DNA from 2 places in the Rhizobium sp. TAL182 genome. Region 1 is predicted to be linked to the other one. Evidence: predicted binding sites of a transcription regulator. Region 1 holds the regulator's gene; the other holds the start of a gene.

Region 1 (6,663 bases):
CTCGAAATTCCGGCAGATCTGCTGCAGCATGTCGCCCGCAACATCACGGCCAGCGGACGCGAACTCGAAGGCGCCTTTAACCAGCTGATCTTCCGCCGCTCCTTCGAGCCGAACCTGTCGATCGAGCGCGTCGACGAATTGCTCGCCCATCTCGTCGGTTCGGGCGAGCCGCGCCGCGTGCGCATCGAAGACATCCAGCGCATCGTCGCCAGGCACTACAACGTCTCGCGCCAGGAACTGGTCTCCAACCGCCGCACCCGCGTCATCGTCAAGCCGCGCCAGATCGCCATGTATCTGTCGAAGACGCTGACGCCGCGCTCCTTCCCCGAGATCGGCCGCCGTTTCGGCGGGCGTGATCACACGACCGTGCTGCACGCCGTGCGCAAGATCGAAGAGCTGATATCAGGAGACACCAAGCTTTCGCACGAAATCGAGCTGCTGAAGCGGCTGATCAACGAATAATTGGTGGATTTTCGAGGGAATTCGACGGCCGGGAGCGATTTCGGCCGTTTTCCTTTATAAGCTTTTTATTCTATACCTCCGGCCATCCGTGCATGTCCGATTTGGAGCGACGCGCATCGGATAAAAACGAAAGCGCCGAAGCGGGCGCGTGGGAGGATATGCATGAGTTTTAAAAAGGTTGCCGTTCTCGGCCTGGGCAAGGTCGGACGGCTGGCGGCGACGCTGTTGCATGAAGGCGGCTTCGAGGTCATCGGTGTCGACGCGCAATTGCCGCTGGGTGAGGTCCCGTTCAAGTGCCGCACCGGCGATATTTCCGACGCTCAGGTGATTGGCGAACTGCTCTCCTCCGTCGAGGCGGTACTCTCCTGCCTTCCCTACCACCTCAATATCGAACTGGCCCGCGCCGCCCATCTTGCCGGCATCCACTATTTCGATCTGACCGAAGACGTTCCGACCACCAATTTCATCATCGAACTGTCGAAGACCGCCCGCGGCCTGATGGCGCCGCAATGCGGACTGGCGCCGGGTTTCGTCGGCATCGTCGGCGCAAGCCTTGCCGACGGCTTCGAGCGCTGCCGCTCGATCCGCATGCGCGTCGGCGCCCTGCCGCAGCATCCCACAGGCCTTCTCGGTTATGCCTTCAACTGGTCGCCGGAGGGCGTCGTCAACGAATATCTGAACGATTGCGAGGTCATCGAGGGCGGTGTGCGCAAGTTGGTCTCGCCGATGGAATGGCATGAGACGGTCTATGTCGGCGGCGTCAAGCTCGAAGCCTTCACGACCTCGGGCGGCCTCGGCACCATGTGCGACACCATGCTCGGCAAGATCGACAATCTCGACTACAAGACCATGCGTTATCCCGGCCATATGGAGCTGATGAACTTCTTCTTCCATGAGCTCCTGATGCGCGACAAGCGCAAACTCGCCGGCGAGATCCTGACCAATGCCAAGCCGCCTGTCGAAGACGATGTCGTCTATGTCCATGTCGCGGCCGAGGGAACGGAGAATGGCAGCCTGCGCCGCAAGGAATTCGTGCGCGCCTATTATCCGATCGAGATTGCCGGCGCGCGCCGCACGGCAATTGCCTGGACGACCTCGGCCTCCGTTGTCGCCGTCATCGAGATGGTCCGCGACGGCCTCCTGCCGGCGACGGGCTTCCTGCACCAGGAGCACATTCCGCTGGAGACGTTCCTGAAGACGCCGACCGGTAGCCTGTTCAAGGCGGGCGCGACCAGCCACGGCTGAGACATGTTTTCCGGCGCGGACGGCGATGTCGCTGCCGCGCCCGGATCAACCTCGTTGGATGTCAGCAGGCGAGATCGGCAACGACGGAATCGAGGATCAGCATGCCCGATGGCGTGCAGCGCAGGCGCGAATTGCCGATCCGCTCGACGAATTTGTGTTCGAGCAGGAATTCCTCGCGCTTCGGGTCGAGCTCACGGCCCGAAAGCTGCTGCCAGCGGGCGAGATCGACGCCTTCCCTCAGCCGCAGTCCCATCAGCAGCAGTTCGTCCGACTGTTCCTCGAAACCGAGCCGCTCCTGGTCGAGAATACCGTGGCCGTCGCGCTCGACCATCTCGAGCCAAGCTTCCGGCTTGCGCTCGGTCGCCGTCGCAAGCTTCTCATGCCCATGCGTCAGCCGGCCGTGCGCGCCCGGACCGATGCCGGCATAATCGCCGTAACGCCAATAGGTCAGATTATGTCGGCTTTCGGCACCCGGCCGGGCATGATTGGAGACCTCGTAGGCGGGCATGCCCTCACGCGCCGTGATCTCCTGCGTCGCCTCGTAGAGCAGGGCCGATTGCTCGCCGTCCGGCACGATCAGCTTGCCTGATTTGTGCAGACCGAAGAAGGGCGTGCCTTCCTCGATGGTCAGCTGATAGAGCGACAGATGGTCGACGGCATAGGAGATCGCTTCCTTAAGTTCCTTCTCCCATTCCTCGACCGTCTGGTCCGGCCGGGCATAGATGAGGTCGAAGGACATGCGCGGGAAGATCTCGCGCGCCAGCCGGATCGCCCTCAGGGCGTCGGCGACGTCATGCAGCCGGCCGAGGAATTTCAGATCGCGATCATCAAGCGCCTGCACGCCGAGCGAGACGCGGTTGATGCCGGCCGCCCGGTAGCCGCGAAACCGTTCAGCCTCGACGCTCGACGGGTTGGCTTCCATGGTGATTTCAATGCCGGCGGGCACATGCCAGTGCCGCGCGATGCCGTCGAGAATGGCATCGACCGTCTCCGGCTTCATCAGCGACGGCGTGCCGCCGCCGAGGAAGATGCTTGTCACCGTCTTCGGACCGCTCATCGCCCGGACTGCCGCCATCTCCTTCAGAAAGGCTGATGCAAAGCGCTCCTGATCCACCGGCTGATGGCGCACATGACTGTTGAAGTCGCAGTAGGGGCACTTCGCCGCGCAGAAGGGCCAATGCACATAGACGCCGAAGCCGGGCTCGCCGGTATCGGGCAGCAGCGCGGCGTCGCGCGAGAGGCTTGGCGTATCGAAATTGCCCACGAACAGATCTTATGCCTCCAGGCAGGTTTCGACGAAAAGTTTGAAGGCACGGGCCCGATGCGACAGCGCCTGCGGCTTGCCGACATTCCAGCCGTGTTTCTCCTCGCCGCTCATTTCTCCGAAGGTGACGGCATAACCCTCGGGCTGGAAAACCGGATCATAGCCGAAGCCTTGGGTGCCGCGCGGCGGCCAGACGACATGGCCTTCCACCTCGCCGCGGAAAAGCTCGGTATGCCCGTCCGGCCAGGCAAGGCAGAGCACGCTGACGAAACGCGCCCCGCGCTGTTCCGGCGTCGTAGCGCCGGCGTCCTGCAGCGCCTTTTCCACCTTGGCCATCGCCATGTCGAAGTCGCGCGTGCCGTCTGCCCTTTCCGCCCAGTTGGCGGTGTAGACGCCGGGATCGCCGCCGAGCGCGTCGACCACCAGGCCGGAATCATCCGAAAGCGCCGGCATGCCGGCGGCATGGGCCGAGGCGACCGCCTTGATCGTCGCATTCTCCTCGAAGCTCGTGCCGGTTTCGTCAGGTTCGACGAAATTCAGTTCGGCGGCCGATTTGGCGGTGAAGCCGAGCGGTCCGATCAACTCCTGTATCTCGCGGATCTTGCCGGCATTGTGGCTGGCGACGACGATGGTTTTGGTTTCGAGCTTGCGCATTCAAATATCCTGTTCGATGCCCCAGATTTTAGCCTCCGCGCATTCCAGGCTGTTGCCGGCAGGGTCGCGGAAATAGATCGAGCGGCCGCCATTTGGCCAATGCACCTCGGATTCGATCGCAACGCCAGCTGCTTTCAGCTGTTCGGCCATCGCATCTATGTTGCGGCTAGATACCCGGAAACAGGCATGGCCTTGCCCGGTCATGCCGTGTGGCGGCACCTGCAGCGCGTCGGGTGCCGGCGGCTTTATCGTTTCCTCGGGGTTGAAGATGAGCAGAACGCCTGGCCCACAGCGGAAGAAGACATGACGGTTGCCGGCGCGGGTGATCTTTTCAAGCCCGAGAACGCCCTCGTAGAACGTCTCGGCCTGATCGAGATCGCGCGCATAGAGCGCCGTTTCCAACATGCCTTCCAGCATGGCGTTCATCCCGCAATCGCCTCTTTCTGCAGGGCGACGAGTTCGCCGATGCCGTTCTTGGCAAGCCGCATCAGCGAGCTGAATTCCTCTTCGCTGAACGGCGTGCCTTCGGCAGTTCCCTGGATCTCGACGATGCCGCCGGCGCCGGTCATGACGAAGTTCGCATCGGTCTCGGCCGAGGAATCCTCGAGATAATCGAGGTCGATGACCGGCTGGCTGGCGAAAACGCCGCAGGAGATGGCTGCGACGTGATCCTTCAGGACCCGGTCGACCTTGATCATGTTGCGGCTTTCCATCCATTTCAGGCAGTCGTAAAGCGCGATCCAGCCGCCGGTGATGGAGGCCGTCCGTGTGCCGCCATCGGCCTGGATGACGTCGCAATCGAGCGTGATCTGCTTTTCGCCGAGCGCCTGCAGGTCGACGACGGCGCGCAGCGACCGGCCGATCAGCCGTTGGATTTCCTGGGTGCGGCCGCCCTGCTTGCCGGCGGCGGCCTCGCGCTTCATGCGCTCGCCGGTCGCCCGCGGCAGCATGCCGTATTCGGCCGTCACCCAGCCCTTGCCGGTGTTGCGCAGCCATGGCGGCGTCTTTTCCTCGAGGCTTGCGGTGCAAAGCACGTGCGTATCGCCGAATTTCACCAGGCAGGAGCCTTCCGCATGCTTGGAAAAATTGCGCTCGAACGAGACCTTGCGCATCTGGTCGGTTTTTCTGCCTGAAGGCCGCATTCTCATCTCCTGGAGTTGTTGACCGCTTCTACGATTGGCGGCGCCCATTTGCAAATTCCCTTTTGCCACGGGTGCGAGTTTGACTATATTTTCGGGAGCATCATCAGCGCGGGTTTGAAAAGGTTCATGGGCATCAGGTCGACGTCGGTTTCGGATGCCGTTGCTGCACTGGACGAGCGCTCCAGGGAAATTTTTCGCCGCATCGTCGAAGGTTATCTCGAAAGCGGCGAGCCGCTCGGCTCGCGCAATCTGTCGCGCCTGCTGCCGATGTCGCTGTCGCCGGCCTCGGTGCGCAACGTCATGAGCGATCTCGAAGAGCTCGGTCTCATCTATTCCCCGCATGTCAGCGCCGGCCGGCTGCCGACCCAGATCGGGCTGCGCTTCTTCGTCGATGCATTCATGCAGATCGGCGATCTCTCCGCCGAGGAGCGCGCCAATATCGATCGCCAGGTGCGGGCCGAAAGCGGCGGCAATCCGGTGGAATCGATGATGAACGAAGCGAGCCGCATGCTTTCGGGCATCTCGCGCGGGGCCGGTCTCGTCATCACCTCGAAAAGCGATCCGGTGCTGAAACATGTCGAGTTCATCCGGCTTGAACCGACAAAGGCGCTCGCTGTGCTCGTCGGCGATCATGACCAGGTGGAAAACCGCATCATCGAACTGCCGGCGGGCGTCACCTCCTCGCAGCTGACGGAGGCGGCGAATTTCCTCAACGCGCACATGTCCGGCCAGACGCTGCCGGAGCTGCGCAAACAGTTAAGCCGGCTGAAGGATGATGTCCGTCACGAACTCGATGCGCTCTCGCGCGATCTTGTCGAGCGCGGCATCGCCGTCTGGGCCGGCAGCCCGGACGAGGGAAAGCCTGCTCAGCTGATCATCCGCGGCCGCGCCAACCTGCTCGAAGGCCTCGCCGGCGCCGAAGATCTCGACCGGCTGCGCATGCTGTTCGACGATCTCGAAAAGAAGGACAGCCTGATCGAGCTTCTCAACCTCGCCGAAAGCGGTTCGGGCGTGCGCATCTTCATCGGCTCGGAAAACAAGCTCTTCTCGCTGTCCGGCTCGTCGCTCATCGTCGCGCCCTATCGCGACGACGACGACCGGATCGTCGGCGCCGTTGGCGTCATCGGCCCGACGCGGCTCAATTATTCCCGTATCGTGCCGATGGTGGATTATACCGCCCAGCTCGTCTCCCGCCTGTCGCGCAATCCGCTTTGATGTCATCACTGACGAAGCCGCGGAATTTTCGCTTCTTCGTCACGCAGACTTGATTTTTTCCGGTCAAACCTCGATATCGGGCGCATCTGAAAATACCAACCGGAGACCGTCATGACCGATGAAACGACGAAAAACGGACCTGACGCAACTGCGGCCAACGCCGCAGCCGACGCTGCCGTCAACGTCGAGACTGCCACTGTCGGGCAGGAGGAGGCAAACCAGCCGGATCCGCTCGACCTCCTGAAGGCCGAGAATGCCGAGCTGCGTGACCGCTATCTGCGCCTTGCCGCCGAGATGGATAATCTGCGCCGCCGCACCGAGCGCGAGGTCAAGGATGCGAAATCCTATTCCGTCGCCGGTTTCGCCCGGGACATGCTCGCCGTCTCGGACAATTTGCGCCGGGCGCTGGACGCCATCTCTCCGGAGACCAAGGCCACGGCCGATGCCGGCCTCACCACGCTGATCGAAGGTGTGGAGATGACCGAGCGCTCGATGCTCTCGGCGCTGGAGCGCCACGGCGTTCGCAAGCTGGAGCCGGTTGGCCAGAAATTCGATCCGAATTTCCATCAGGCGATGTTCGAGGTGCCGAACTCCGAAGTGCCGAACAATACCGTCGTCCAGGTCGTGCAGGCCGGCTTCACCATCGGCGAACGCGTCCTGCGCCCGGCCATGGTCGGCGTT
Region 2 (6,663 bases), 940 kb from region 1:
TCGACTGGCAGGAATGCACGAAGAAAAACCTGATGCTGCAGGGCAGTGATCTCCAAAGCGCCAACCTCTTCAGCACCGATTTCTCGCTGACCGATCTCAGCGGTTCGAATTTCAAATCCGCCAATCTGGAAAAGGCGAGCTTGGTGCGTGCCTCGCTTGAGGGGTCACATGCCGAAGGGGCCAACTTCGCCAAAGTGGAGGCCTATCGCGCCAGCTTCGCCAACATTGCCGCCGAAGGCGCTTCCTTTGCCGGCGCCGAGCTGCAGCGGGCCAATTTTGCCGGCGCCCGGCTCTCCGGCGCGAGCTTCGAAAAGGCCGAACTCGGCCGCGCCGATTTCGACAAGGCGGTGCTGACGGGAGTGAAATTCTCTTTCGCCAATCTCTCCCGCGCCGATCTCTCCAGCGCCGTCTTCGAGGGCCCGGCAACGTTCGAGCGCGCCTTCATGTTCTTGACCCGCATCGAAGGCCTGGACCTCTCGGCTGCCGCTGGGCTCGAACAGGCGCAGATCGAGCTCGCCTGCGGCGATGCCTCGACCAAGCTGCCGTCCGGCCTCTCGACACCGGCAACTTGGCCATGCCCTGCCGAGCACGAGTGATTACCCGGGCGACATCGTACGTGTTGAAAAAACGCTATGGCAACTGCGCCCGGCTGGCTTGGGAATGTCGGGTTCGACCTAGTGCAATTTGAACTCGCCCATGACGCGACGCCATTCGTTCGGTCCGATCAGCCGCTGGTGAGTGTAGCGGACAGAATGCAGCGGCCCGTCGAGCGTGGACTGCCAGAAATCCAGGAACTTGTGCATTTCCGGAAAGTCCGGAGCGAGGTCGTAATCCTGCCAGACATAGGTCTGCAGCACGGATTCAAAATCAGGAATGCGATAGAGGATATGGGCGGTGGTCAGTCCATAGCCGTTCAGCTGACGCTCCAGATCTGATGAAAATTGCATGCTTCATCTCCGTTTCATGACGCTCGAAAGGTGGCGCAAAATTTGGCGGCCATCAACGGATTTCTGAACGCGTCCACCCCGTTTATTGTTCCTTTACAGGATGTTAGCAGCCACTTCGAGTGAGTGCTAATTTTTTTATGGTGCCCTCTTGAAATGGAAAAAGCGCAAAACCAGATCATTGCGCGCAGAACGCTCGATCGAGGTTTTGCACCCGCCCGGACTGGTCATCCGGTCCGGCCAGGGGAACAACATCATTATTGTTTGTCCATTGGAGGAAAACATGTCGTTCCGACCGCTTCATGATCGCATTCTCGTCCGCCGCGTCGATTCCGAAGAAAAGACCAAGGGCGGCATCATCATTCCCGACACCGCCAAGGAAAAGCCGCAGGAAGGCGAGGTCATTGCCGTCGGCCCCGGTGCCCGCAACGATGCCGGCCAGATCCAGCCGCTCGACGTCAAGGTCGGCGACCGCATCCTGTTCGGCAAGTGGTCTGGCACCGAGATCAAGATCAATGGCGAAGACCTGCTGATCATGAAGGAAAGCGATGTCATGGGCATCATCGAGGCCCGGGTCGCCGAAAAGATCGCCGCCTGAGGCGATTTCCGCGCATTAGTCAAAAAAGCTACCTATCGAAGGAGTAACAGAATGGCTGCGAAAGAAGTCAAATTTCATAGCGATGCCCGTGAACGCATGCTGCGTGGGGTCGACGTGCTGGCCAATGCAGTGAAAGTGACGCTCGGCCCAAAGGGTCGCAACGTGGTGATCGACAAGTCCTTCGGCGCGCCGCGCATCACCAAGGACGGCGTTTCGGTCGCCAAGGAAATCGAACTCGAAGACAAATTCGAGAATATGGGTGCCCAGATGCTGCGTGAAGTAGCATCCAAGACGAATGATCTCGCCGGCGACGGTACAACGACGGCGACCGTTCTCGCCCAGGCAATCGTCAAGGAAGGCGCCAAGGCAGTCGCCTCCGGCATGAACCCGATGGATCTGAAGCGCGGTATCGATCTTGCCGTCGACGCTGTCGTCACGGAGCTGAAGAACAACGCCCGTAAGATCTCCAACAATTCCGAAATTGCCCAGGTCGGTACGATCTCCGCCAATGGTGATTCCGAGATCGGTCGTTACCTCGCGGAAGCCATGCAGAAGGTCGGCAACGAAGGCGTCATCACCGTTGAAGAAGCCAAGACCGCCGAAACCGAACTCGAAGTCGTCGAAGGCATGCAGTTCGACCGCGGTTATCTCAGCCCCTATTTCGTCACCAATCAGGACAAGATGCGGGTCGAGCTTGAGGATCCCTATATCCTCATCCATGAGAAGAAGCTGTCGAACCTGCAGTCGATGCTGCCGGTTCTCGAAGCCGTCGTTCAATCCGGCAAGCCGCTCCTCATCATCGCTGAAGACGTCGAAGGCGAAGCGCTGGCAACGCTCGTCGTCAACAAGCTACGCGGCGGCTTGAAGATCGCTGCCGTCAAGGCCCCTGGCTTCGGCGACCGCCGCAAGGCCATGCTCGAAGACATCGCCATCCTGACCGGCGGCACCGTCATCTCCGAAGATCTCGGCATCAAGCTCGAGAATGTGACGCTCAATATGCTCGGCCGCTCCAAGAAGGTGGCGATCGAGAAGGAAAACACCACCATCATCGACGGTGCCGGTTCGAAGGCGGAACTTGACGGTCGCACCGCTCAGATCCGCGCCCAAATCGAAGAGACCACCTCCGACTACGATCGCGAGAAGCTGCAGGAACGTCTTGCCAAGCTCGCCGGCGGTGTGGCCGTCATCCGCGTCGGCGGCTCGACAGAAGTCGAGGTGAAGGAAAAGAAAGATCGCGTCGACGACGCGCTGCATGCAACAAGGGCAGCGGTCGAGGAAGGCATCCTGCCAGGTGGCGGCGTGGCGCTGCTGCGCGCGGTCAAGGCGCTAGACAATGTCAAGACCGCCAATGACGACCAGCGGGTCGGAGTCGACATCGTCCGCCGGGCGATCGAGGCACCGGTCCGCCAGATCGCCGAAAACGCCGGCGCGGAAGGTTCGATCATCGTCGGCAAGCTACGGGAGAAGAGCGACTTCTCCTATGGCTGGAATGCCCAGACCGGCGAATATGGCGATCTCTACGCGCAGGGCGTCATCGATCCGGCAAAGGTCGTTCGCACAGCACTTCAGGACGCAGCTTCGGTTGCCGGCCTGCTGGTGACGACAGAGGCGATGATCGCCGAGAAGCCGAAGAAGGAAGCTGCTCCGGCCATGCCGGCCGGCGCCGGCATGGACTTCTAAGCGATCGCTCGGCCCGCTCTGCCATCGGGGCGGGCCCCACGCTATCGAATGAATCAAGTTCCATCGGTCGACATCAATGGAGCCAAGCTATGAGAAAGGAAAACATCAGCAATTCCATACAGCAGAATGCCGTGGCAGCCATCAGCGCGGCGCATCTGCTTCATCCGGCGAAGCATTTCGGTCACCCGCGTGACGTGCTTGCCACCGCCGAGATCGACAACGACGAGAAGCGGGCAATTCTCGCTTCATGGGCATCCGATATCTTCGCAGTCGAATCCGTACCAGCCCTCCGCCTTTACCCCGGGGCCGAAAGAGCTGTATCCTACGACGAGATCCTTGAAGCGCTGAAGGCTTTGGATAATGGCGATCAACCATCCGCGAGGCAGGATACGTCCGCTTCCCTGAGTTGCCATAGGATCCGCCGTCGAAAACCGCCCGCACGCCGGCTTCCCGGCCTTGGCTTGTGCAGCTACTGGAAAGGAGGACGGCGTCGACCGCTGTTCGAAACCTGACCCTCGTCTGGCCTGCCGTGTGCCTCTCGAGGACGCGGGCATGATTTTTGCCGACGGCTCTTTGCTCAACTGAGGAGGTTTGCCGATGAAGATCGCTCAGATTGCACCGCTCGCCGAAAGCGTTCCGCCGAAGCTCTACGGGGGAACCGAGCGGATCGTTTCCTACCTTGCTGAAGAACTCGTGGCCCAGGGGCATGAGGTCACGCTCTTTGCCAGCGGCGATTCCGTCACCCAGGCGACACTCGTGTCGTGTGCGGACGTCGCCTTACGGCTCAATCCGGCGGTCAGGGACCATCTTCCACATCAGGTCTTGATGTTGGAGGAGATCCGACAGCGGGCGCACGAGTTCGACGTGCTGCATTTCCACATCGACCTGCTGCATTTCCCGCTGATCCGCGATTTCGCCGATCGGACGGTGACAACGCTGCACGGGCGACTCGACTTGCCGGATCTCAAGCCGTTCTACGGGACGTTCCCCGATATTCCACTGGTGTCGATCTCCAATGATCAGCGCCGTCCGATGCCTCCGGTCGACTGGCGCGGAACGGTCTATCATGGTCTGCCGGCCGATCTTCTTCCCTTCACGGAGAATCCAAGGGGCAATTACCTTGCTTTCCTTGGTCGGATTTCGCCAGAAAAACGCCCGGACCGCGCCATTCAGATCGCGACAAGGGTCGGAATGCCGCTGAAGATCGCCGCCAAGATCGATAATGTCGACAAGGCCTACTGGGAAACGGTCATCGAGCCGATGGTTAAGAGCCATCCGCATGTGGAATTCATCGGCGAGATCGATGAACGTGAGAAAGCTGACTTCCTTGGGAATGCAGGCGCTCTGCTTTTCCCGATCGACTGGCCGGAACCGTTTGGGCTGGTGATGATCGAAGCCATGGCCTGCGGCACGCCGGTCATTGCTTTCGGCTGTGGCTCGGTTCCCGAGGTCATTGACAACGGCATCTCCGGCATCCTGGTCGACAGCGTCACCGAGGCGGCCGAAAACGTCGAATGGGCACTCCGCCTCGATCGTCGCAAGGTGCGTGCCGCGTTTGAAAAGCGCTTCACCGCACAGCGAATGGCGTGCGATTATCTCGACATCTATCGCAACCTGCCTGGCGTTCGCATCAAAGCCGCGCCGACCCGCCGGTCGAATGGTCAAGCGCTCGACCTGCAGGCTGTCGCCTGAGGCAAGGAGGAGACCATGTCGAAACTGTCTGCGGACAGCAACCCCGCCACAGCATCGTCAGGCCTGGCAGCGCCGGTCGCTCAGTTCTTCATTCCGGCCGCCGCATCGCTGCAGGAGCGCCGGCCGCGTACCTTGAAGCACGGCGATACTTTCGCCGTCTTCGACCATAATGGCGATGCTCTTTCCGGTCCCGGCAGCCCGGAAGGCCTTTTCCACCAGGACACTCGTCATCTCTCGCATCTTTATCTGACGATCAACGAACAGCGGCCGATGCTTCTGTCGTCGACGCTGCGGGATGACAATGCCACGCTGACCTGCGATCTCACCAATCCTGATCAGTTCGATGAGAAGGGAAGGCTGGTTCTGGGCCATGACGTGATTCATCTGCGCAGATCGCGCTTTCTCTGGAATGCCTGTTGTTATGAACGGCTGGCCGTGAGGAATTATGACGAGCGGCGGCAACATGTTCGCATTCAGATCTCTTTCGGGGCCGATTTCGCCGATCTTTTTGAAGTCCGCGGCACCGCAAGAGCAAGAAAAGGGCGCCATCTTCCCGCCGTCGTGGAACAGGATTGGATCCTGCTTTCCTATATTGGCCTGGACGATCGCAAGCGGTCGACGCGCCTTTCCTTCATGCCCGAACCGGCCGAAATTCGTAGCGATCTGGTTACTTACGACCTCCACCTGGAGCCGCACGAGACCAAATCGCTCTTCATGCAGATCGGCTGCGACCATACCTCCGCCGATCGACTGAGCCGCCTTTCCTTCTTCCTTACCTTGAGGGATGCCCGCCGTGCGTTGCGCGCCTCCTCCTCGCGCGCGGCGTCGGTCACAACCTCCAACGAGATCTTCAACGAAGTCGCGCGACGAAGCGCCTCCGACCTCTATATGCTGATCACCGACAAGCCGGAAGGCCCCTATCCTTATGCAGGTATTCCCTGGTTCAGCACCGTTTTCGGCCGCGACGCCCTGATCACGGCGCTTCAGACACTTTGGCTCGATCCGGAGATCGCTCGCGGGGTTCTCGGTCATCTTGCCGCCAATCAGGCGACGAACGTCGATCCTGCTTCAGACGCCGAGCCGGGCAAGATCCTGCACGAAGTGCGTTGCGGCGAAATGGCCGAGCTCGGCGAGGTTCCATTCCGGCGTTACTACGGCAGCATCGACTCGACGCCACTCTTCGTGATGCTGGCCGGCGACTATCTTAAACGAACCGGTGATCTTGCGACCATCGACCGTATCCTGCCTCATGTCGAAGCGGCACTGACCTGGATCGACGAACATGGGGATCGCGATGGTGACGGCTTCGTCGAATACGGGCGGCTGACGGAAGAAGGACTGATCAATCAGGCGTGGAAGGATAGCAACGACTCGGTTTTCCATGCCGATGGCACGTTGGCCCGGGGCCCGATCGCGATCGCCGAAGTCCAGGCCTATGTCTACGGCGCTTGGCAAAGTGCTGCCGAAATCTTCCGGTGGAGGGGCAAACCGGAACGCGCGGCGAGCTTTCTCGCGCGCGCGGAGGGACTGCGCCGCGCCTTCGACATGAGCTTCTTCGATGAGGAACTGGGCACCTATGTGTTGGCTCTCGACGGGGATAAACGGCCTTGCCGGGTCCGATCCTCCAATGCCGGCCATGCTCTGTTCACCGGAATTGCTTATCCTGAACGGGTCGCACAGGTGACCCGCACCCTTATGAATGCTTCGTCCTTCTGTGGCTGGGGCATCCGGACCATTCCCTCGACCGAA

Evidence for each region. Region 1 encodes HrcA, which represses chaperone genes, less so after heat shock. Its sites were predicted from a motif close to GTTAGCACTCNCNNNNNGNGAGTGCTAAC; they were not measured.
Region 2: groES (co-chaperone GroES) is a predicted target of HrcA. The motif match lies at 1,050-1,078, and genes of this name have one in related genera.

The regions. Positions count from the first base shown of each region.
Region 1 is NZ_CP021024.1:399,957-406,619, forward strand. Features, by position in the region: gene dnaA (chromosomal replication initiator protein DnaA) at 1-462, shown strand, start outside; gene Tal182_RS02020 (saccharopine dehydrogenase C-terminal domain-containing protein) at 625-1,707, shown strand; gene hemW (radical SAM family heme chaperone HemW) at 1,769-2,971, opposite strand; gene rdgB (RdgB/HAM1 family non-canonical purine NTP pyrophosphatase) at 2,981-3,625, opposite strand; gene Tal182_RS02035 (VOC family protein) at 3,626-4,051, opposite strand; gene rph (ribonuclease PH) at 4,048-4,767, opposite strand; gene hrcA (heat-inducible transcriptional repressor HrcA) at 4,894-5,982, shown strand; gene grpE (nucleotide exchange factor GrpE) at 6,094-6,663, shown strand, end outside.
Region 2 is NZ_CP021024.1:1,344,903-1,351,565, forward strand. Features, by position in the region: gene Tal182_RS06865 (pentapeptide repeat-containing protein) at 1-596, shown strand, start outside; gene Tal182_RS06870 (usg protein) at 675-947, opposite strand; gene groES (co-chaperone GroES) at 1,228-1,542, shown strand; gene groL (chaperonin GroEL) at 1,594-3,222, shown strand; gene Tal182_RS06885 (hypothetical protein) at 3,312-3,734, shown strand; gene Tal182_RS06890 (glycosyltransferase family 4 protein) at 3,820-4,914, shown strand; gene Tal182_RS06895 (amylo-alpha-1,6-glucosidase) at 4,930-6,663, shown strand, end outside.